Regions from separate parts of the Luteimonas sp. GW821-FHT14E02 genome, predicted to be linked through region 1. Evidence: predicted binding sites of a transcription regulator. Region 1 holds the regulator's gene; each other region holds the start of a gene.
The links. Region 1 encodes HrcA, which represses chaperone genes, less so after heat shock. Its sites were predicted from a motif close to TTNGCACTCNNNNNNNNNGAGTGCNAA; they were not measured.
Positions count from the first base shown of each region.

Region 2: the regulator HrcA is predicted to act here: its motif matches at 4,600-4,626, upstream of groES (co-chaperone GroES).
Region 3: the regulator HrcA is predicted to act here: its motif matches at 4,124-4,150, upstream of rpoH (RNA polymerase sigma factor RpoH).

Region 1 is NZ_JBXAPK010000003.1:208,873-216,343, reverse strand. It holds gene AC1RNP_RS06645 (hypothetical protein) at 1-54, opposite strand, end outside; gene dnaJ (molecular chaperone DnaJ) at 148-1,272, opposite strand; gene dnaK (molecular chaperone DnaK) at 1,446-3,365, opposite strand; gene grpE (nucleotide exchange factor GrpE) at 3,492-4,001, opposite strand; gene hrcA (heat-inducible transcriptional repressor HrcA) at 4,209-5,267, opposite strand; gene recN (DNA repair protein RecN) at 5,398-7,089, shown strand; gene AC1RNP_RS06615 (prealbumin-like fold domain-containing protein) at 7,322-7,471, shown strand, end outside.
Region 2 is NZ_JBXAPK010000002.1:51,361-58,831, reverse strand. It holds gene AC1RNP_RS03385 (UDP-N-acetylglucosamine--N-acetylmuramyl-(pentapeptide) pyrophosphoryl-undecaprenol N-acetylglucosamine transferase) at 1-813, opposite strand, end outside; gene AC1RNP_RS03380 (alkaline phosphatase PhoX) at 1,109-2,476, shown strand; gene groL (chaperonin GroEL) at 2,558-4,198, opposite strand; gene groES (co-chaperone GroES) at 4,255-4,542, opposite strand; gene AC1RNP_RS03365 (SDR family NAD(P)-dependent oxidoreductase) at 4,753-5,511, opposite strand; gene AC1RNP_RS03360 (zinc-dependent alcohol dehydrogenase family protein) at 5,585-6,595, opposite strand; gene AC1RNP_RS03355 (LysR family transcriptional regulator) at 6,691-7,471, shown strand, end outside.
Region 3 is NZ_JBXAPK010000007.1:96,814-104,284, reverse strand. It holds gene AC1RNP_RS12975 (AAA family ATPase) at 1-548, shown strand, start outside; gene AC1RNP_RS12970 (vWA domain-containing protein) at 711-1,886, shown strand; gene AC1RNP_RS12965 (hypothetical protein) at 2,168-3,151, shown strand; gene rpoH (RNA polymerase sigma factor RpoH) at 3,235-4,122, opposite strand; gene AC1RNP_RS12955 (ArsR/SmtB family transcription factor) at 4,310-4,648, shown strand; gene AC1RNP_RS12950 (ArsI/CadI family heavy metal resistance metalloenzyme) at 4,658-5,104, shown strand; gene arsN2 (arsenic resistance N-acetyltransferase ArsN2) at 5,068-5,538, shown strand; gene AC1RNP_RS12940 (arsenate reductase ArsC) at 5,535-6,029, shown strand; gene arsB (ACR3 family arsenite efflux transporter) at 6,135-7,202, shown strand; gene AC1RNP_RS12930 (hypothetical protein) at 7,354-7,471, shown strand, end outside.

The DNA of each region.
Region 1 (7,471 bases):
AGCAAGTCTTTGCGCTTCGGGTTGCGAAAAATCCACCCGTTCCACAGTACCCATGGCCCCCCCAGATGGACTAGGCCGCGAAATATCCCTTTCAGCACCGCAACACTAAAAGACACAGACTCCCATTTTTACGGAATGACTACGTCGTTACGACGTCATGCGTTCCCAGAAACCTTTGACGCCATCGACGAAGGTGCTCGACTTCGGCGAATGACGCCGCGCGCCCTCGCCCACAAAGGTGGCTTCGAACTTATCCAGCAATTCGCGCTGCTCGGTGGTGAGGTTGACCGGCGTCTCGACCACGACCTTGCAGTAGAGATCACCGACGCCACGGCTGCGCACCGACCTCACACCCTTCTCGCGCAGGCGGAACACCTTGCCGGTCTGGGTTTCGGCGGGGATGCGGATTTCGGCCTCGCCGTTGAGCGTGGGCACGCGCACCACGTCGCCGAGCGCGGCCTGGGAAATGCGGATCGGGACCTCGCAATGCAGATCATCGCCGTCGCGCTCGAAGATCTCGTGCGGACGCACGCGAACCTCGACGTAGAGATCGCCGGGCGGCGATCCCGGCGGACCGGCCTCGCCCTCGCCGGACAGGCGAATGCGGTCGCCATTGTCGACGCCGGCAGGAATCTTCACCGACAGCACTTTCTCTTCCTCGACACGTCCGTTGCCGCGGCAGACCTTGCACGGGCTCTTGAACGTCTGGCCGCGCCCATGGCAATCCGGACACGGCTGCTGCATCGAGAAGATGCCGCGCTGGAAGCGGACCTGGCCACGGCCATGACAGGTGCTGCAGGTTTCGAGCTTGCCGTCTTCCGAGCCGGTGCCGTTGCAGGGCGCGCAGGCGATCAGGGTCGGAATCTCGATGCGCTTCTCGGTGCCGGCGACGGCTTCCTCGAGATCGAGTTCCATCACGTAGCCGACGTCGGCGCCACGGCGCGGACCGCGCGCGGCACCACCGCCGAAGATGTTTCCGAAGATGTCGCCGAAGATGTCGCCCATGTCGGCGAAGCCCGGGCCGGCGTTGCCACCGCCCATGCCATGCTCGAACGCGGCGTGGCCATGCTGATCGTACATGCGGCGCTTGCCGCCGTCGGACAGCACTTCGTAGGCTTCCTTGCACTCCTTGAACGCGGCCTCCGCGGCCTTGTCGCCGGGATTGCGGTCGGGGTGGTGCTTCATCGCGCAGCGGCGATAAGCCTTCTTCAGCTCTTCGTCGCTGGCGTTGCGGGCTACGCCCAGGACTTCGTAGTAGTCGCGTTTGCTCATAGGCTATCGGCAGGCGTCGCTTTTCCCTTCTCCCCCCGGGAGAAGGTGGCGCGGAGCGCCGGATGAGGGCGGGAAAATCACTTGCAGGGAAACGTCCCGTGGGCCGGAACTCCCCTGCCCTCATCCGCCCCTGCGGGGCACCTTCTCCCGGCAGGAGAAGGAAGAGCAAAGCGTTACTTCTTGTCCTCGTCCTTGACTTCGGTGAACTCGGCATCCACCACGTCGTCACTCTTCGGCGCGGCACCGGCGTCACCGCCGTGGTCTCCGTCCGAGGACTGCGCGGCGGCGGCGGCGAACAGCGACTGCGCGGCTTCCTCCAGCGCCTTCGACTTGGCTTCGATCTGCGCCTTGTCGTCGCCCTTCATCGCGGTCTCCAGTTCGGCGATCGCGCCTTCGGTGCGGCCGATCACGTCTCCCGGCACCTTGTCGCCGCTGTCCTTGATCGCGCTGCGCGCGGTGTGGATCAGTGCGTCGGCGTGGTTGCGGGCGTTCACCAGCTCATGGAACTTCTTGTCTTCCTCGCGGTGCGCTTCGGCGTCGGCGACCATGCGCTGGATCTCGTCGTCCGACAGGCCCGAGCCGGCCTTGATCTCGACCTTCTGTTCCTTGCCGGTCTTCTTGTCCTTGGCGGTGACGTGGACGATGCCGTTCGCGTCGATGTCGAAGGACACCTCCACCTGCGGCATGCCGCGCGGCGCCGCGTCGATGCCGGTGAGGTCGAACTTGGCCAGCGACTTGTTGTAGCGGGCCTGTTCGCGCTCGCCCTGCAGCACGTGCACGGTGACGGCGGACTGGTTGTCCTCGGCGGTGGAGAAGGTCTGCGAGGCCTTGGTCGGAATCGTGGTGTTCTTCTCGATGATCTTGGTGAACACGCCGCCCAGGGTTTCGATGCCGAGCGACAGCGGGGTCACGTCGAGCAGCAGCACGTCCTTCACGTCGCCGGCGAGCACGCCACCCTGCACCGCCGCGCCAATCGCCACGGCTTCGTCGGGGTTGACGTCCTTGCGCGGTTCCTTGCCGAAGAACTCGGCCACGGCCTGCTGCACTTTCGGCATGCGGGTCTGGCCGCCGACGAGGATCACCTCGGCGATGTCACCTGCGCGCAGGCCGGCGTCGTTGAGCGCGGTGCGGCAGGGGTCGATGGTCTTCTTGACCAGATCCTCGACCAGCGATTCGAGCTTGGCGCGGGTCAGCTTGATGTTCAGGTGCTTCGGACCGGACGCGTCCGCCGTCACGTAAGGCAGGTTCACTTCGGTCTGCTGCGAGGACGACAGTTCGATCTTGGCGCGCTCGGCCGCATCCTTCAGGCGCTGCAGGGCCAGCGGGTCCTTGCGCAGGTCGATGCCCTGGTCCTTCTGGAATTCGTCGACGAGATAGTCGATGACGCGCTTGTCGAAGTCCTCACCGCCGAGGAAGGTGTCGCCGTTGGTGGACAGCACTTCGAACTGCTTCTCGCCGTCGACGTTGGCGATCTCGATGATCGAGACGTCGAAGGTGCCGCCGCCGAGGTCGTACACGGCGATCTTGCGGTCGCCGCCTTCCTTGTCGAGGCCATAGGCCAGCGCGGCTGCGGTCGGTTCGTTGATGATGCGCTTGACGTCGAGGCCGGCGATCCGGCCCGCGTCCTTGGTGGCCTGGCGCTGGCTGTCGTTGAAGTAGGCCGGCACGGTGATGACGGCTTCGGTGACGGTCTCGCCGAGGTAGGCTTCGGCCGTCTTCTTCATCTTCTCCAGCACGCGCGCGGAGACTTCCTGCGGCGCCAGGTTCTTGCCGTCGGAGGTCGCCACCCAGGCGTCGCCGTTGTCGTGGGCGACGATGCCGTAGGGCACCAGGTCGAGATCCTTCTTCACTTCGGCGTCGGTGAACTTGCGGCCGATCAGGCGCTTCACCGCGTAGAAGGTGTTCTTGGGGTTGGTGACGGCCTGGCGCTTGGCGCTGGCGCCGACCAGGACTTCGCCGTCCTTGCTGTAGGCCACGATCGACGGCGTGGTGCGGTCACCTTCGCTGTTCTCGATGACACGGGCCTTGCCGCCTTCCATGATCGCCACGCACGAGTTGGTCGTGCCGAGATCGATACCGATGATTTTTGCCATTGCTGTTTCCCTCTCGGAATTTCGTTTTTGCGTTTGGCGGCCGCGCCGCCACTAGGGGCTATCTGGGGTCGGGGGCCGGCTGTTCAAGCATCCGTCGTGACAAGTGCCCTGCCCGGCGGCGTTCATTCAGTCGTGCCTGGCCACCACCACCAGCGCCGGACGCAACAGGCGCTCGTTGAGGAGGTAGCCCTTCTGGAACAACTGCGCGACCGCGCCCGGCGGCACGCCCGGCGCCTCGACCAGGCTCATGGCCTGATGCTTCTCGGGGTCGAAGGTGTCGCCGGCCAGCGGCGCGACCTCGGTGAGGCCGTTGTTCTCGGCGATGCGGTGGAGTTGCTTCAGCGTCAACTCGAGGCCTTCGCGTAGCGGGTCGGATTCGGCCGCCGCGGACAGGCCGGCTTCCATGCTGTCGAACAGCGGCAGCAGGTCGGCGAGCAGGCGCTCGTTGGCGAATTTGCGGGCGATCTCGATGTCGCGGGCCAGGCGCTTGCGCTGGTTGTCCAGGTCGGCGCGCTCGAGCAGGAACTGCGCGCGCAGTTGCTCGATCTCGGCCTTCAGCGCCTCGATGACGTCGGCCTGGGTGTCGGCTTCCGGGGCCGTCTGGGCATTGGGGTCGAACTGCGGTTCTGTGGTCATTGCGTATCCTGGAATCGGTTCATCTTCTGTCCGTGCGCGGGCCACGCCAATCCCCGCCGAGCCGGTCGGGTCGGCATGCGCTTGGCCTTGGACCGGGCCTAGCTATCGGGGCTGTCCGGGGGCGATTCAAGCCTGGAACAGGCGATGGATTCGCCGAAGTCCCGATTGGAAGGCGTCATCGGGCCGAAAGACGGCCCCGGCACCGCGCTACTCGCTCAACGCCGCCCCGAGCACTTCCGCCGTGGCCTGCACCACGGGGATGACGCGATCGTAGGCCATGCGCGTAGGGCCGATCACCCCGAGCACGCCCAGCACGCGCCCGCCCGCGGCATACGGCGCCGTGACCAGCGAAACGCCTTCCAGCGGCGCCAGTCCGGTTTCCTCGCCGATGAAGATGCGCACGCCCGGGGCGCGCACGGTGCGCTCCAGCAATTGCAGGATCTCGCGCTTGCGGGCGAAGGCTTCGAACAGGTCACGCAGCCGGTCGAGGTCGGACAGGTCCTGCACGCCGATCAGGCGCGTCTGGCCGGCGACGACCATGTCGTCGTTGCCGCGGTCGATCACGTCCGGCGCCAGCACCTGCTCGGCCAGTTCGACCGTGTGCGAGAGCAGGCTTTCCATCTCGTTCTGCGCCACCCGCATCTCGTGCAGCAGCGTGGCACGGATCTCGGACAGCGGACGGCCTGCGAAATTGACGTTGAGGTAATTGGCCACGCGCTCCAGTTCGCCCGGATCGAAAACACGGCGCGGTTCGACGATGCGGTTCTGCACATCGTTGTCGGCGAACACCAGGATCGCCATCACCCGCTTGCCGTCGAGCGGCACGAAATCGATGTGGCGGAAGGCGAACTGTTCGCGCCGCGGCACGCTGACCACGCCGACGAAATGCGTCATCGCCGAGACCAGTTCCGAGGCGCTGCCGAGCAGCGACTGGGTGCCGCTGCCGGCCGGCAGCTCGTTCTTCAGGCGCGCGACCTCACTGTCCGGCAGCGGCCGCACCTGCAACAGCGAATCGACGAAGACGCGGTAGCCCTGCGGCGTCGGCACGCGTCCGCTGGAGCTGTGCGGCGCCGACAGCAGGCCGATTTCCTCCAGGTCGGCGAGGATGTTGCGGATCGTCGCCGGACTGACGTCGAGCCCGGCATGCCGCGCCAGCGTCTGCGAGCCGACCGGCTCGCCATCACGGATGTGGCGCGCGATCAGGGTGCGCAGCAGCTGGCGCGCACGCGGGTCGAGCGTCGGATCGCGGTCTGGGGAACGGGTCATCTTGCGAACTTGCTCAAGCGCTCGGACTGTCCGGTCGGGCCGATGACGATATAAGCCCGCCTTCGGCAAGTCGCAAGCCTTGCGCCTCCCCGATGACATGCTGCGGGGCCGCACGGCACACTAGTGCAGCATGCTCATACGTCTCGCCATCAAGGATTTCGCCGTCGTCACGGCGAGCGAACTGGAATTCGGCCCAGGTTTGACCGTCATTTCTGGCGAAACCGGCGCCGGCAAGTCGTTGTTGGTGGACGCCCTGGGCTTCCTGTCCGGCCAGCGCGCCGACAGCGGCATGGTGCGGCACGGCAGCGAACGCGCCGAGCTGCATGCCGAATTCGACCTCGGCGACGCGCCGGCGGCGCGGGCATGGCTGCGCGATCAGGAGCTGGATGACGGCGATGCCTGCCAGCTGCGCCGCACCCTGCGCGCCGACGGCGGTTCGCGCGCCTGGATCAACGGCCGTCCGGCCTCGCTGACGCAACTGGCGGAACTGGCCGCGTGCCTGGTCGAGATCCACGGCCAGCACGAGCACCAGGCGCTGCTGTCCAAACCGAGCCAGCTCGCCCTGCTCGATGCCTTCGGCGGCCACGATGCCCCGCTGGCGCAAGTGGGTGCCGCTTCGCGCCGCTGGAGTGGCCTGCTGCGCGAACGCGACACGCTTTCCAAGACCGGCGACGTGTCCGAACGCAGTGCATGGCTACGCCATCAACTCGACGAACTCGAACGCGAATCGCTGGCGCCCGAAGCGATCGCCGAACTCAATGCCGCGCATCGCCGCCACGCGCATGCCGCCGGCCTGATCGCCGCCTGCGACAGCGTCCTCAACCGCCTGTCGGGCGGTTTCGATGCCCGGCTCGGCGGCGACGAATCGCCGGCCTTGCCGCAACAACTCCAGCAACTGCGCAATGAACTGGCGCGCGTGCAGGAACACGAACCGCGCCTGGCCGAGGTGGACGCGATGCTGGACGCCGCGGCCATCCAGATCGACGAAGCGGCGGTGCTGCTCGATCGCGTGCGCGCCGATCTTGATCTCGATCCCGCGCAGTTCGAGGAACTGGAGGGCAAGCTGTCCCGCATCCATGATCTCGCCCGCAAGCATCGCGTCACGCCGGAAGAGTTGGCCGCGCACCGCGACGCCTTGTTGCAGGAGTTCGAGAATCTGCGCAATGCCAGCGTCCGCCTGCAGGTGCTCGATGGCGAAATTCAGGCCGCCACCGCCGATTGGCGCAAGGCCGCGGACACCTTGAGCAAGGCGCGGGCAAAGGCCGCGAAGACGCTGTCGACGAAGACTTCGGCGCTGATTTCCGAACTCGGCATGGGCGTGGGCCGCTTCGAGGTGGCGCTGGAACCGCTAGCCGAAACCCGTCCTGATCCACAGGGCGCAGAGCGGGTCGAATTCCTGGTATCGGCGAATGCCGGCCAGCCCCCGCGCGCATTGCGCAAGGTGGCTTCGGGCGGCGAACTGTCGCGCATCTCGCTGGCCATTGAAGTCGCCGCGCTCGGTTCGGACGCGGTGCCGACGATGGTGTTCGACGAGGTCGATTCGGGCATCGGTGGCGCGGTCGCCGAGATCGTCGGCCAGAAGCTGCGCGCGCTCGGCGACAAACGCCAGGCCCTGTGCGTGACGCATCTGCCGCAAGTCGCCGCGCAAGGTCACGCCCACTACCGCGTCAGCAAGGCCGTGGCATCCGGCGTCACCCAGAGCGCGGTGCAATTGCTCGATGCCAAGCAACGCCAGGAAGAACTGGCACGAATGCTTGGCGGCGTTGAAGTCAGCAGCGAAGCACGCGCGGCGGCGAAACGGCTGCTGCGTGACGCCGGATGACACGAAGGGCTGATTCCCTTCTTTCCGCAGATCCTCATCGCTCCACCCTGATGGCCATCTCGATGGCCTGCCTTCCTTCCTCACAAGCAATTGATGTGACGTCAGTCACACTGATTCCCGGGGAAGCAACAAGTCACTGGTAACAGGGACGCCACCAAACAGGGGATTTATGAGGAAACATCGGTGTTTTCGCGCGCCGCGACGGGCGCTGCTGCCTTGCGTCTCGGCTTTCATGGGCCTGCTTTTCGCCTCCGGCGGCGCCTCGGGACAGGCGCGAGAGACTTTCGCCACGTTCAGCCCGAGCAGCGAGACCGCAACCACCTTCAATTTCGCGGGCAATCCGAGCGGCACGATCACCATGACGCGCGCCGCCTGCACGACC
Region 2 (7,471 bases), on a different contig from region 1:
GACCAGATGCGCCTGCGCCAGGCGCGCGCCCATGTCCTCGAAGAACGGGCGGATCGTGGCTTCCACACCGGTTTCGCGCAATCGCGCGGCGATGATGTCGGTATCGTCGCCTTTGTATTGCAGCGACACGTGCAAGCGTCGACGGATCTGCTCCGGCAACGCCAACAGCGCTGGCGGCACCGTTTCGCCGAAGACGCGCGCGCTCTGGCTGCCGCCGACGACCAGCAGATGCAATGGAGTTTCCATCGAGAGCGCGGGATACGGCGCACGCGCGGCGAGAATGTCGCGCCGCACCGGATTGCCGGTCTCGACGATATTCGCGGCATCGAAGCCATCGGCGCCGGACACGCGCGGAAACGAGATGGCGAGCGCATCGGCGAAGCGCAGCAGCTGCCGGTTCGCCATGCTGAGCTGGGTCGCCTGTTCGTGCAGCAGCAGCGGCAGGCCGCGGATCTTCGCCGCCATCGCCGGCGCGAAACTCGGATAGCCACCGAAGCCGGCCACCAAAGCGACGCCGCGACGCTTCATGTCGCGCCGCGCCTGCCAGGCCGCGCGCGCGATCGTCAGCGCGGCGGCGAGCTTGCCGATCAGGCCGCCGGCCAGGCTGCGCGCCGGCAACACCACGTAGGGCAGCCCTTCCAGGGCCTTCGTGTAGGCGGCACCGCGGCGCTCCGTGTAGATCACCACCTGGTGCCCGCGTGCGAGCAGTTCGCGTGCCAGCGCTTCCGCCGGGAACAGGTGTCCGCCGGTACCGCCCGCGGCGAGCCCGATCGTGCGTGAAGTGGCGTCTGGATTGCGTGCCGGCTGCGTCATGGAAGGCGTCGAATGGGAAGCCGGGCACTATAGCGGCGGGCGGCGCCAGCAGCCAGAAACAGGCTGCCGCGGCCATGCGGCAAGCGCTGGACGATCGATCATCAATCGTCGACGCGCGGGTATTCCGCGTTGCTTCACGAGTACGGGCGCTGCCACCCGACTGTCATGGTTGCGGAATACGGTCAGCCTTCCCCCAGGCAGCCCGGAGCACCTCATGTCTCGGCAACCCAACCCTTCTGTTCCTAATTCACCTGTTTCCAATTCACCCGCCCCCAACTCCCCCGTTCCCCTCGATATGCTCCGCCGGCGCGAATTCCTGCGCCAGACTTTCATCACCGCCGGCGCGATCAGTCTCGGCAGCTTCCTCGCCGACGACAGCGCCGCGGCCGTCTTGAAGCCCGAACACGGGCACGGACATGGCCACTGGCCGTGGCCCGGCGGCCGTTTCAGTCCGTTCTCGAAATTCTCGGAACTGCAGCCGCCCAATGCCGATGGCGTGATGCTGCCGCAGGGGTTCCATGCGCGCGTCGTGGCGCGTTCGAGCCAGCGCCCGAGCGCGGCCAGCACCTATTCGTGGCACGGCGCGCCCGACGGCGGCGCCACCTTCGCCACGCGCGGTGGCGGCTGGGTCTATGTGAGCAATGCCGAACTTCACGATGGCGCGGGCGGCGTCGGCGCGCTGCGCTTCGATCGCTTTGGAACGGTAATCGACGCGTATCCGATTCTGCTTGGCACGTCGGTCAACTGCGCCGGCGGCCCGACGCCCTGGAACACCTGGCTGTCCTGCGAAGAGCACGCCAGCGGCCTGGTGTGGGAATGCGATCCCTATGTCGCAAACGGTCATCGTCCGGGCCGCTATCCGGACACCGACGGCCGCAGCCTGCCCGCACTCGGCTTGTTCGAGCATGAAGCGGTGGCGGTCGACCCGTTCCAGCGCGTGCTGTACATGACCGAGGATGCCGGCTCCGGCGGTGGCGGACGCATCTATCGCTTCGTTCCCACACATCGCGACTGGCCGCCGGGCCGCGGCGTGCGTCCCAAGCTGCGCGATGGGCGGCTGCAGGTGCTGCGGATCAAGACGTTCGCGGACGATGTCGATCCGAGCGCGCCCAACCTAGCCGGGCGTATCACCATCGACACACCGCCGCAGCCGGTGGAATGGGTCGATGCGCTGGAAGCGGATCAGCCGCAGAGAGCCGTGCGCGACAGCTATCGCGCGGCGGGAACCACGCCGCCCGGCCAGCATTTCCCCAAGGCCGAAGGCATGTGGTTCTTCAACGGCATCGTCTACTTCGTCACCTCGTTCAACCAGCGTATCTGGGCCTACGACACGCATCATTCGACGTTGGAGCTGATCTACGACGGCAACGTGGGCGACAAGAGCAAGCATTCGATCGACGAGCCGGACAATCTGATCGTCTCGCCGCTGGGCGACATCCTGGTGGCCGAGGATTCGGGCAATCTCGAAATCGGCGTGCTGCGATTGCACGACGGTACCTCGCAGCCGTTGATGCGGCTGATCGGGCATGACGACAGCGAGGTCACCGGCCTGGCGTTGTCGCCGGATGGGCGACGCCTGTATTTCAGTTCGCAGCGCGGCGAGACCGGCAACGACGAGGACGGCATCACGTTCGAGGTCACCCTGCCGTTCCCGGCCAAATAATCCGATTCGGAAACGACACAGGCAACAAAAAAGCCCCGCATCGCTGCGGGGCTTTTCTTGTGCTTCACGGGAAGCAGCGGCTTAGAAATCCATGCCGCCCATACCGCCCATGCCGCCGCCGGCCGGCATCGCCGGCTCGTCCTTCTTCGGCAGCTCGGCCACCATCGCTTCGGTGGTGATCATCAGGCCGGCGATCGAGGCTGCGTTCTGCAGCGCCGAACGGGTGACCTTGGTCGGGTCCAGGATGCCGAACTCGATCATGTCGCCGTACTCGCCGTTGGCGGCGTTGTAGCCGAAGTTGCCTTTGCCGTCCTTGACCTTGTTGAGGACGACCGAAGGCTCCTCGCCGCAGTTGGTGACGATCTCACGCAGCGGGGCTTCCATCGCGCGCAGCGCGATGACGATGCCGTGGTTCTGGTCCTCGTTGGCGCCCTTGAGCTGGCCAATGGCCTGCAGCGCGCGGATCAGCGCGACGCCACCGCCCGGGACCACGCCTTCTTCCACCGCCGCACGCGTGGCGTGCAGGGCGTCTTCGACGCGGGCCTTCTTTTCCTTCATTTCGATTTCGGTCGAGGCGCCGACCTTGATCACCGCCACGCCGCCGGCCAGCTTGGCCACGCGCTCCTGCAGCTTCTCGCGGTCGTAGTCGGAGGAGGTTTCCTCGATCTGCGCCTTGATCTGCTTGATGCGGCCTTCGATGCCGGAGGTTTCGCCGGCGCCGTCGATGATCGTGGTGTTTTCCTTGCTGACCTGGATCTTCTTGGCGCGACCGAGATCCTTGATGGTCGCCTTCTCAAGCGAGAGGCCGACTTCCTCGGAGATCACGGTGCCGCCGGTGAGGATGGCCATGTCTTCCAGCATCGCCTTGCGACGGTCGCCGAAGCCCGGCGCCTTGACGGCGCAGACCTTGACGATGCCGCGGATGGTGTTGACCACCAGCGTCGCCAGCGCTTCGCCTTCCACTTCCTCGGCGACGATCAGCAGCGGCTTGCCGGCCTTGGCCACGCCCTCGAGGACGGGCAGCAGGTCGCGCACGTTGGAGATCTTCTTGTCGTGCAGCAGGATGTACGGGTCATCCAGCTCGGCCGACATCGACTGCTGGTTGTTGACGAAGTAGGCGGACAGGTAGCCGCGGTCGAACTGCATGCCCTCGACGACGTCGAGTTCGTTTTCCAGGCCCGAGCCTTCCTCAACGGTGATCACGCCTTCCTTGCCGACCTTCTTCATCGCGTCGGCGATGATGTTGCCGATCGACTCGTCGCTGTTGGCGGAGATCGTGCCGACCTGGGCAATCGCCTTGTCGTCGGCGGTGGGCTTGGAGAGCTTCTTCAGCTCTTCGACGGCGGCCACGACGGCCTTGTCGATGCCGCGCTTGAGGTCCATCGGGTTCATGCCGGCGGCGACCGCCTTGGAACCTTCGCGGATCAGCGCCTGCGCCAGCACGGTGGCGGTGGTGGTGCCGTCACCGGCGTTGTCGGAGGTCTTGGAAGCGACTTCCTTCACCATCTGCGCGCCCATGTTCTCGAACTTGTCGGCCAGTTCGATTTCCTTGGCGACGGAGACGCCGTCCTTGGTGATGGTCGGGGCGCCGAAGCTCTTCTCGAGCACGACGTTGCGGCCCTTCGGGCCGAGGGTGGCCTTGACGGCGTTGGCGAGCACGTTGACGCCGCGCACCATCTTCGCGCGCGCGTCCTCACCGAAACGGATTTCTTTGGCAGCCATGGTTCAAAACTCCAGGGGATTTTTTAGATTCGAAATAGGGGAGCGACGCGGCGCGATCAGCCGACGATGGCGAGGATGTCGTCTTCGCGCACGATCTTGTATTCGACGCCGTCCTGCTTGTAGGACGAGCCCGAGTACTGGCCGTAGATGACCTTGTCACCGACCTTGACCTTCGGGGCGCGCACGCTGCCGTTGTCGAGCGCCTTGCCCTCACCGACGGCGATCACTTCGCCCTTGGTCGGCTTTTCCTTGGCGTTGTCGGGGATGACGATGCCACCGGCGGTGACTTCGTCGGCTTCAACGGGTTTCACGACCACGCGGTCGTAGAGCGGCTTGAGATTCATTGCAACCCTCGCAAATGATTGAAAGAAAAGAATAAATTGGCGAAACAGACGCAAATTTTAGCAGTCGGATGTGACGAGTGCCAAACTCGCGGACAGGAAAACCCGGCGAGGCCGGGATGGCGTTGACATGAGGAGGGCGCCCCGGCTTTTCAAGGGGCGGGGGTCGGCGGCACCCGGACGGCCTCATGCCGTCCCGCCGCACTCACCGGCTCAGTGGGCGAAGTAGTGCATGCCGCCGTCGACGGGAATGACCGCCCCGGTGATGTAGTGGGCCAGGGGCGAAGCCAGGAAGGCGGCCATGTGGCCGACGTCTTCGGGATCGCCAAAATCGCCGGCCGGAATGTTGCGCGCGATGAATTCCTGGCGCTCGGCTTCGGTGACATGCAGGCGAGCCAGGGTCTGCGCGCTCCTGATCCGCCCCGGCGCGATGCAGTTGACCGTGACGCCTTCGGCCGCCACATCGCACGACAAACCCTTGGACCACAGGTGCAAGGCACCTTTGGCGGCGATGGCGGCATTGAGGCGGCGAGGCTCCATCGAACCGCTGATATTGATCACACGCCCCCAGCGGTGGGCGAGCATGCCGGGGAGCAGCAGCTGGGTCAGGCGGCGCGCCGAGGCGAAGTTCAGGGCAAAGGCTTCCTCCCAGACCGTCTCGTCGCTTTGGAAGTCGGTGGGCCGGGAGCCGCCTGCGCAGTTGGCCAGGATGTGGATCGAACCGAGCGCCGCGTGGGCCTGTGCCGCCACGCGAATGATCTGTTCGTGATCGGTGAGATCGCCCTCCAGCACAACGGGCTCGGGATGTCCGGCCGCGCGCAGTTCATCGGCCAAGTCCTGCAGGCCATCGCCGTTGCGCGCGGCGAGTGCGAGGCGGACGCCCTCGCCCGCCAGCACGCGCGCCACTCCGGCGCCAATGCCGGAACTGGCACCCGTCACCAACGCCGTGCGTCCTGTCAGTTGCAAATCCATGATTCAAATTCCTCATACGAAGTCGTGATGTGTGAAATAGCGAAGACATCGCGTCATCGCTCGCCGTCGACGATCAATCCATCCGGATCACTGGCTTGCCGATCGCACGGTTGCTGCCGATCGAGGCGATCGCCGCAACGGCGTCATCGAATCCATGCACGGCGCCCACCACCGGTTCGATGTGATGTCGTTCGACCGCGGCGAGAAAATCCTCGAGATCGTGGCGGCCGCCGACGCTGACGCCGTGCACGTTGAGCTGACGCGACATGATCGGCGCGATCAGGTTCCCGGCGACCTCGAAGCCCTGCAGAAAGCCGACGATCGCGATGTGCGCGTTGTCGGCCGCCGCATCGAGCAGGGCGAGCAATGCGTTGCCCCCGACGACATCGACGATGCCGTCGACACCGCGGCCATCCGTAAGATCGCGCACGGCCGTGGCCAGGTCCGGCGTGCGCTTGTAGTCGATGACGGCGCGCGCGCCGAGCTTGCGCAGCAATGCTGCTTTCGCCTCGTCGCTGGTGGTGGCGATCACGTCGATGCCTTCGGCAACGGCGAGCTGCAACGCCATCAGCGAGACACTTCCGGTGCCTTGCACCAGCAGATGCGATCCGGGCCGCAGTTCCAACCGTCGCAGCGCCGTCCACGCGGTCAGGCCGGACACTGGCAATACCGACACCTGTTCGACATCCAGGAATTCCGGCGCCCGCAATGCGGCGTTCGCCGGCAGGCGGATGTACTGCGCAAGCCAGCCGTCGAGCGGACCGCCGAGCTTGCTTGCGTGATAGGCCGACCGGAACGGGCCGTCCTGCCAGGCGGTGGCGTACAGCCCGACCACGCGCTCACCGATACGAAGATCCTCGACGCCCTCCCCGACCGCCTCGATCCGGCCGACGCCGTCCGACAAGGGCACGAACGGCCGCGGCAGCGACGCCTGATAAAGCCCGGCGGCGAGCGCGTAATCCCGGTAATTGACCGAGGCGGCCTCGACCCGGACCACGACTTCACCGGGGCCCGGCGACGGAGTGGGCAGCAGCAACCGGCGCAGGCTGTCCAAGGTATGGCCCTGGAGTTCGTAGGCATCCATGAGCAACCTCCAAAAAGTGAGGTGCGCAGCCTATTATTGAATCATTCGCAGATATACGATCATTAAATCAAATGATCATTGCTTGAGATTCAATAATGCTCGGCGGACTGTACGCAGAACTGGAAGCTTTCGAGACCATCCTCAAGCAGGGGAGCTTCACCGCAGCCGCGCGCCAGCTCGGCATTACCACCGGCGCGGTCACGCGCCGGCTGCGGACACTGGAAACCCGGCTGGGCATCCAGCTGCTGCACCGCTCAACGCGGCGGCTGAGCCTCACCGAACCCGGCCGCCACTACTACGCCGAGATCGCGCCGGCGCTGGCGCAGATCGCCGCCGCCGCCGAGCGCGCGCGCGATCTGTCGGCACATCCGCGTGGCGAACTGCGCGTGTCGCTGCCGATGAACTTCGGTCGGTTGTACGTGATGCCGCATCTGACCGACTTCCTGCAACGATGGCCGGGCATCGAGGTCGACGCGCAGTTCGACGACCGCCTCGTCGACCTGGTCGGCGAAGGCTTCGATCTGGCGATCCGCATCGGCGCGCTGACCGATTCGCGCCTGGTCGCGCGGCGCCTCGCCGACACGCGACGCATCCTGGTCGCCGCGCCCGACTACCTGAAGCGTCGCGGCACGCCGAAGACGCCGGGCGATCTGGTCGAACACGATTGCCTGCACTACACCTTCTTCGACGGGACTTCGACCTGGACTTTCCATCGCGGCGCCGAGCCCCTACGCGTGCCCGTGCGCGGCCGCCTGAAGTCGAACTACGGCATGCCGCTCGTGGACGCCGCGGTGCAAGGCCACGGCATCCTGCAAAGCGCCACGTTCGCGGTCGCGGAGGAACTCGCCGACGGCCGCCTGTGTGAAGTGCTGCCGG
Region 3 (7,471 bases), on a different contig from region 1:
TCTGGGAAGCGTTCGAGGCCGATCATCGCGCCGTGCTGCTGATCGACGAGATCGACAAGGCCGACATCGAGTTCCCCAACGATCTGCTGCAGGAACTCGACCGCATGGAGTTCTACGTCTACGAGACCGACGAAACCGTGCGCGCGCAACACCGCCCGATCGTGCTGATCACCTCCAACAACGAGAAGGAGCTGCCGGATGCGTTCCTGCGCCGCTGTTTCTTCCACTACATCGCGTTTCCGGACGCCGCGACGCTCTCGAGGATCGTCGACGTGCACTTTCCCGGCATCGAACGCAACCTCGTCGAGGAGGCGCTGGCCGTGTTCTTCCAGCTGCGCGAGGTGCCGGGCATCAAGAAGAAACCCTCCACATCCGAACTGATCGACTGGCTGAAGTTGTTGCTGGCCGACCGCATTCCCGCCTCGGCGCTGCGCGAGCACGATCCGGCCAAGGCTATTCCGCCGCTGTACGGCGCGCTGCTGAAAAACGAGCAGGACGTGCAGTTGCTGGAGAAACTCGCCTTCATGCATCGCCGGCAGGCACGCTGAGACGAGCGTCCACGCGATGACGCCTTCGCGCACCGCCTGTTTCTGCTCGTCATCCCGGCGAAAGCCGGGCTCCGGTCTTTCGTTCCGCAACGGATATTGGGCCAAATCACGGAAAAGCTGGATCCCGGCTTTCGCCGGAGCGACGGGCGACAGGAGCGGCAGATGCTGATCGGCCTCTTCAACGCAGTGCGCGCGGCCGGAGTGCCGGTGAGCCTGCGCGAGCTGCTCGACCTGCATGCCGCGCTCGACGCACGCCTGGCCTACGCCGACCACGCCGCCTTCTACGAACTCGCGCGCCTGTCCTGGGTGAAGGACGAGCGCCATTACGACCGCTTCGACCAGGCCTTCGGTCATTGGTGGCGCGGCGTGGCCACGAACTCGGTCGCGCCGGACAAGGCCATTCCCGAGGAATGGCTGCGCCGCGACTTCATGCGCATGCTCACCGAAGAGGAAAAGGCCCGCATCGAGAAGCTGGGCGGCATCGACGCCCTGATGAAAGCCTTCCGCGAACGGCTGGCCGAACAAACCGAGCGCCACGCCGGCGGCAACCGCTGGATCGGTACCGGCGGCACCAGCCCATTCGGCACCGGCGGCTATCATCCGGAAGGCCTGCGCGTCGGTCCGCAGGGCGGTGGGCGCAGCGCGGTCAAGGTGTGGGAACGCCGTCAGTTCCGCGAACTGGCGGACGATGCCGAGCTCGGCGTGCGCAACCTGCAACTGGCCCTGCGCCGGCTGCGCCGCTTCGCGCGCCAGGGCGCGGCGGAGGAATTCGATCTCGACGGCACCATCGACGCCACCGCGCGCGATGCCGGCCTGCTCAATATCAAGATGCGCCCCGAGCGCCACAACGCCGTCAAGGTGTTGCTGCTGCTCGACATCGGCGGCTCGATGGACGACCACATCAACCTCTGCGAGCAGCTGTTCACCGCCGCGCGCGGCGAATTCAAGCGGCTCACTCACTATTACTTCCACAACTGCGTGTACGAGCGCCTGTGGAACCGAAACCGCCAGTACGACAGCGACCACATCAGCACGGCGGAACTGCTGCGCACGCATCCGCCCGACACCAAGCTGATCTTCGTCGGCGACGCGGCGATGGCGCCGCACGAAATCCTGCAGCCCGGCGGCAGCATCGAACACTACAACGAGGAGGCCGGTTCCGTTTGGCTGCGACGGTTGGCGAACAAATTCCCGAAGCTCGCCTGGCTCAACCCGATGCCGTCACGCACCTGGCACTACACCGCCTCCAATCGCCTGATCGCCGAACTGATCGACCAGCGCATGTACGAACTGACGCCTCGAGGCATTGATCAGGCAGTACGGGCTTTATTGCGCTAAATCAACTCAAGGTCCGGCCTGGCCACGCGGAGAAATCGCAGGGATAGCATGACCGACTAATTCGCCACGCTTAACATCGCCCCGACGATCACCAACAGGCCCGTGATGGAAAAAACCAACGATGCTTTCATGCAAAATGATTCCAATCGAGACATCTTGATATTGGCCGACGCGGCATATCCCGCACTGGAATTGTCTGCCACGGAACCGCAAAGCCGCCACGAAACACCAATGCGAAATGCGTAAATTGTCCGTAATTTCTGACATCGCCGGATAATTCCATGCCCGGCACATCGCCCTACCGCTGGCGCCCCGGCCTTGGACCTTCTGAAATTGCATTGCAACGCCTGCGCAAGCACTTTCCCCGGCCACGGACGCCCATGGGGGAAGCCTGGTTCATGTCCGAAACGCGGCGCATGTTCGACACGTTGATGACCGACAATCCAGCGGGATGGCCTCGCAATGAGCTTGCGGATGCCTTGTCGGAGCTTACCTCGGGCCCAGGTTCCTTCGGCCATATGAAGGAATGGAGCGAATGGCTTCCCTATCTGATCGCGCGCATTACACCACTGGTTGGCCCATGGGATCCTCGTGATATTTATGGATCCCTGGTCAGCGCGATCATGGTGCATTACCCGGACGGCGAAGCCGAGTACCACTACCCGCAATTCCGTGAGGATCTGCTGGCTACCGTGGGCCGCGCCTTGCTTCAATCACATCTATGGCATGACAACCAGGTGATTCCCGGCGGCACACTGACTACTCTGGGACTCACTACCAACGGTTATCAGTTCTGCCCCGAGGGCAGTTTTTCGGCAGCGCTGTTCTTCGTTGCGAAATATCTGGACTCGCCATCGATTGCCGGCTGGCTTTCTTCTGTAGCAACCATCGAAGACATCCTTTGGCGCGCGAATTGGGTCATCTGGCTATCCGGTTCCAGTTCCTTGTTGCTGGATGTGGGCATGCAGCCAGCCAATCTCGGCAGCGACTGGAATAATCCGCGCTGGTGGAATTCCTGGTCGATCAATGGAACCATACCTGAGGACGGCAGCCATCTCCGCCTCATCGAAACCCCGTTTCTGGGACCCGCGAAACAAGCGGCCCTGAAAGATGCCATTTGCGCCACCATCCGGGCGTCAGACTTGGTGAAGTGGAGAAACGAGCTGTCCGAAGCGGGCACGGCCCATGGCGTCGACCTGAACTTTGCTTTATGGCAGTACGACGAATCTGTTCGCCATATCGTCCTTCGTTACGGGCTGGACTGAGTGGCTTTGTGCAAATAAAAAGTACAAATAAAAACGGCCCGGTGTAATCCGGGCCGTCCATCCATCTATATCGATACAACGGCTCAGGCCGCAAACAGCGCCTTCATCTTCTTCAGCGCGTTGGCCTCGACCTGACGGATGCGCTCGGCGGACACGCCGTACTCATCGGCCAGCTCCTGCAGCGTGACCTTGCTGTCCTGGTCCAGCCAGCGACGCCGGATGATGTCGCGCGAACGCGCATCCAGACGGCTCATGCCTTCACGCAACAGGTCGAGCTGGTGGTCTTCGCTGTCGGCGCGCTCATAGGCCTGCGACGGGTCTTCGTTCTCGGCGACCAGATACGCGGCCGGCGATGGCGGCGCATGCTCGTCGTCCTCGTCGGCGGGCGCGTCGAAACCGATGTCGCGGCCAGACAGGCGCGACTCCATCTCCAGCACTTCGCGCTCGGATACGTTCAGGTCCTGCGCCACGGCGCGCACTTCCTCGGCGTTCATCCAACCCAGGCGCGTCTTGCTCTTGCGCAGGTTGAAGAACAGCTTGCGCTGCGCCTTGGTCGTGGCGACCTTGACGATGCGCCAGTTCTTGAGGATGAACTCGTGCATCTCGGCACGAATCCAATGCACGGCGAAGCTCACCAGGCGCACGCCGATCTCGGGATCGAAGCGCTTGACGGCCTTCATCAGACCGATGTTGCCTTCCTGGATCAGGTCACCGAGCGGCAGGCCGTAGCCGCTGTAGCCACGGGCCACATGCACGACGAAGCGCAGGTGCGAATGCACCAGTTCGCGCGCGGCATTGAGGTCTTCCTCGTCGCGGAAGCGGTGCGCGAGCGCCTGCTCCTCCTCGACGGTCAGGACGGGAATCTGGTGCACCGCACCCACGTAGGCATCCAGCGAGCCGAGCGCGCTCGGCACCGGCAGGTTGTTGGCGACCAGGGGATAGCGAAGGGTAGTGTCGGTCATGGGGGCCATATTAGCAGTGAGCACCTATGACTGCTAAGGAGCAGGAAAGTTCCCCAGCGTTCCGTTAATGGAACGCCTGGGCGCTTTTCGGAGGCTCGAGCAGTCTCGACGATGCAGTTGGGGGAGTCTGACAACGGAGAGGGCCGACGGGTTCCAGCGGCTTGACTCATTTCCATATTTCCATTATGGTCGAAATATGGAAACAAATCAAGCCGCCACCCTGCTCGCCGCCCTCGCCCAGGAGACCCGTCTCTCCGTCTTCCGACTGCTGGTCGAGGAAGGCCCCGCCGGCCTGCCCGCGGGCCGGATCGCCGAGCGCCTGGAGATCAGTCCGGCCACGCTCTCCTTCCACCTGAAGGAGCTGACCATCGCCGGGCTCACCCAGTCCCGGCAGGACGGCCGGTTCGTCATCTATTCGGCCAACTTCCCGGCGATGGACGGGCTGCTGCGCTTCCTCACCGACAACTGCTGCGCCGGCTCCTCGTGCGAGGTGTCCGACACGTCCTGCAAGACCGCCACCACCGCCACTGATTAGAGGCTCTCCATGAAACGCCTGCACGTCCACGTCTCCGTCAAGAATCTTTCCGACAGCATCCGCTTCTATTCGGGACTGTTCGCCACCGCGCCCACCGTGCAGAAGGACGACTACGCCAAATGGATGCTCGACGATCCGCGCGTGAACTTCGCCATCTCCACGCGCACCGACGTCACCGGCGTGAACCACCTCGGCATCCAGGCCGAGAACGCCGAGGAACTGGCCGAGATCCAGGCGCGCGCGGTGGCCGCCGATCTGGGCGGTGACGCCGAGCCGGCAGCGAACTGCTGCTACGCCCGCTCCGACAAGCACTGGCTGGAAGATCCGCAGGGCGTGGTGTGGGAAGCGTTCCACACGATGGGCGACATTCCGGTCTACGGTGAAGGCCGCAACGGCATCGAACCCGCCAGCGCCGCCGCATGCGGTTCCGATTCCCGCGCCAGCTGCTGCCGATGAACATCCGGCCGGCCACGTCCCGGGACGATGAACGCATCCGCGATCTGCTCACGGAAGCGCATCTGCCCATTCTGGATCTCGATCAAAGCGAGGTCGAGTTCCTTGTCGCCGAGGACGTGGACGGCATCGTTGGCGCGATCGGCCTGCAGGCATTTGGAAACGTGGGCCTGCTGCGTTCGCTCGTGCTGACTCCCACGATCCGCGGCGCGGGCCACGGCGCCCGGCTGCTCGCCGCCCTGGAAACCACGGCCCGCGATCGCGGCGTGACCGAACTGTTGTTGCTGACCGAAACCGCCGCACCGTTCTTCTCCAGACACGGCTACGCCGTCGCCGATCGCGGCGGCGCGCCGGACTCCATCCGGGGAACCGCGGAATTCCGCGCACTGTGCCCCGCCACCGCCACCTGCATGTCCAAACGACTCGCGACGCCATGAGCAAACCCACCTACAACATTCTGTTCCTCTGCACCGGCAACAGCGCCCGCAGCATCATGGCCGAAGGCCTGGTCACCAAACTGAGCGAAGGCCGCTTCCATGGATTCAGCGCCGGCAGCCAGCCGGCCGGGCAAGTCAATCCACTCGCGCTCGCGACACTGCAGGAAATGGGTTGCGACACGTCCGGCATGCACAGCAAGAGCTGGGACGTCTACGCCGAACCCGGCGCGCCGCAGATGGATTTCATCATCACCGTCTGCGACAACGCCGCCGGCGAAGCCTGTCCCTACTGGCCGGGACAGCCGATGACCGCGCATTGGGGTTTCGCCGATCCTTCGCATGTGGAAGGCGACGAGGTCACGCGTCGCGCCGCGTTCGCAAAGACGGCGCAAGCCATCGCGCACCGCATCCGGCTGTTCCTCAGCCTGCCGCTGGAGAAGCTGGATCGCCTGGCGCTGCACAACGAGATCAAGGCCATCGGGCATGTCTGACGTTGCGTTGTCGCGACGCCCGTTCGCGGAAGGACTCGGGACCGCATTCCTGCTGGCAATCACAATCAATTCGGGCGCCATGGCCGAATGTCTGAGGCGGCAAAAATGTCTACGTTTGAACGATACCTCACCCTATGGGTGGCACTCTGTATTGCGGCCGGCGTTGCCCTAGGCCATGCCATGCCGGGCGTCTTTCACACTATCGGCGCCGCCGAAATCGCCAAGGTGAACCTGCCGGTTGCGGCTCTCATCTGGCTGATGATTATTCCGATGCTGGTCAAGATCGACTTCTCCGCGCTTGGGCAGGTAAAGGAGCATTGGCGAGGCATCGGCGTCACACTGTTCGTCAATTGGGCGGTCAAGCCATTTTCGATGGCGGCCCTGGGCTGGTTGTTCATCGGATATCTGTTCCGACCATATTTGCCTGCCGATCAAATCGACAGTTACATCGCCGGCCTCATCATCCTTGCTGCAGCTCCTTGTACGGCCATGGTGTTCGTATGGTCGAACCTGACCAAAGGGGAGCCGCATTTCACGCTCTCGCAAGTCGCGCTCAACGATACCATCATGCTATTTGCGTTCGCGCCGATTGTCGGTCTGCTTCTGGGCCTTTCGGCAATTACAGTGCCATGGAGCACGCTGTTCCTCTCTGTCGCTCTCTACATCGTCGTGCCGGTGATCGCGGCGCAAGTCTTGCGGCGCAGATTGTTGGCAAGGGGAGGAGAAGCGGCGCTGAAACGGGTTTTGGACCGCTTGCAGCCTTTGTCACTCGTCGCGCTTCTTGTGACGCTGGTTCTTTTGTTCGGATTTCAGGGCGAACAGATACTCGATCAGCCACTTGTCATCGCCTTGCTCGCCGTACCGATCCTGATCCAGGTCTACTTCAACTCCACGCTCGCCTACTTGCTTAATCGTGTTACTGGCGAAAAGCATTGCGTCGCCGGCCCTTCAGCGCTGATTGGAGCATCCAACTTCTTCGAACTTGCCGTTGCTGCTGCCATCAGCCTTTTCGGCTTTCAATCCGGCGCAGCCCTGGCAACGGTTGTTGGTGTTCTGATCGAGGTGCCGGTGATGCTATCCGTAGTCTGGTTCGTGAACCAATCAAAGAGGTGGTACGAGGGCAATCGCGCGTCGCCTGATCACGCCCTAGCACAGACCGACAACCAAGTCTGAAAGTATTCATCATGTCCGTGGTGAGACACAACTTTTAATTCCCTCTACTCAGTTCAGATTTTGCCCAACGCAAAATCCATTTTTCTTGCTTTCGCAGCGCTCATGTGAAGGGATCTCCCGAGCATGGAGCGAATTCGTCTCTACGTTCGGATTGCTGCTGGTGATCTTTGGCGCGAGCCACCAGGGCACGATTGCCGTGGCGCTCTCGGTGGCGGGGGATATCACTGCCGCCTACTGGTTCACCGCGTCCACTACGTTTGCCAATCCGG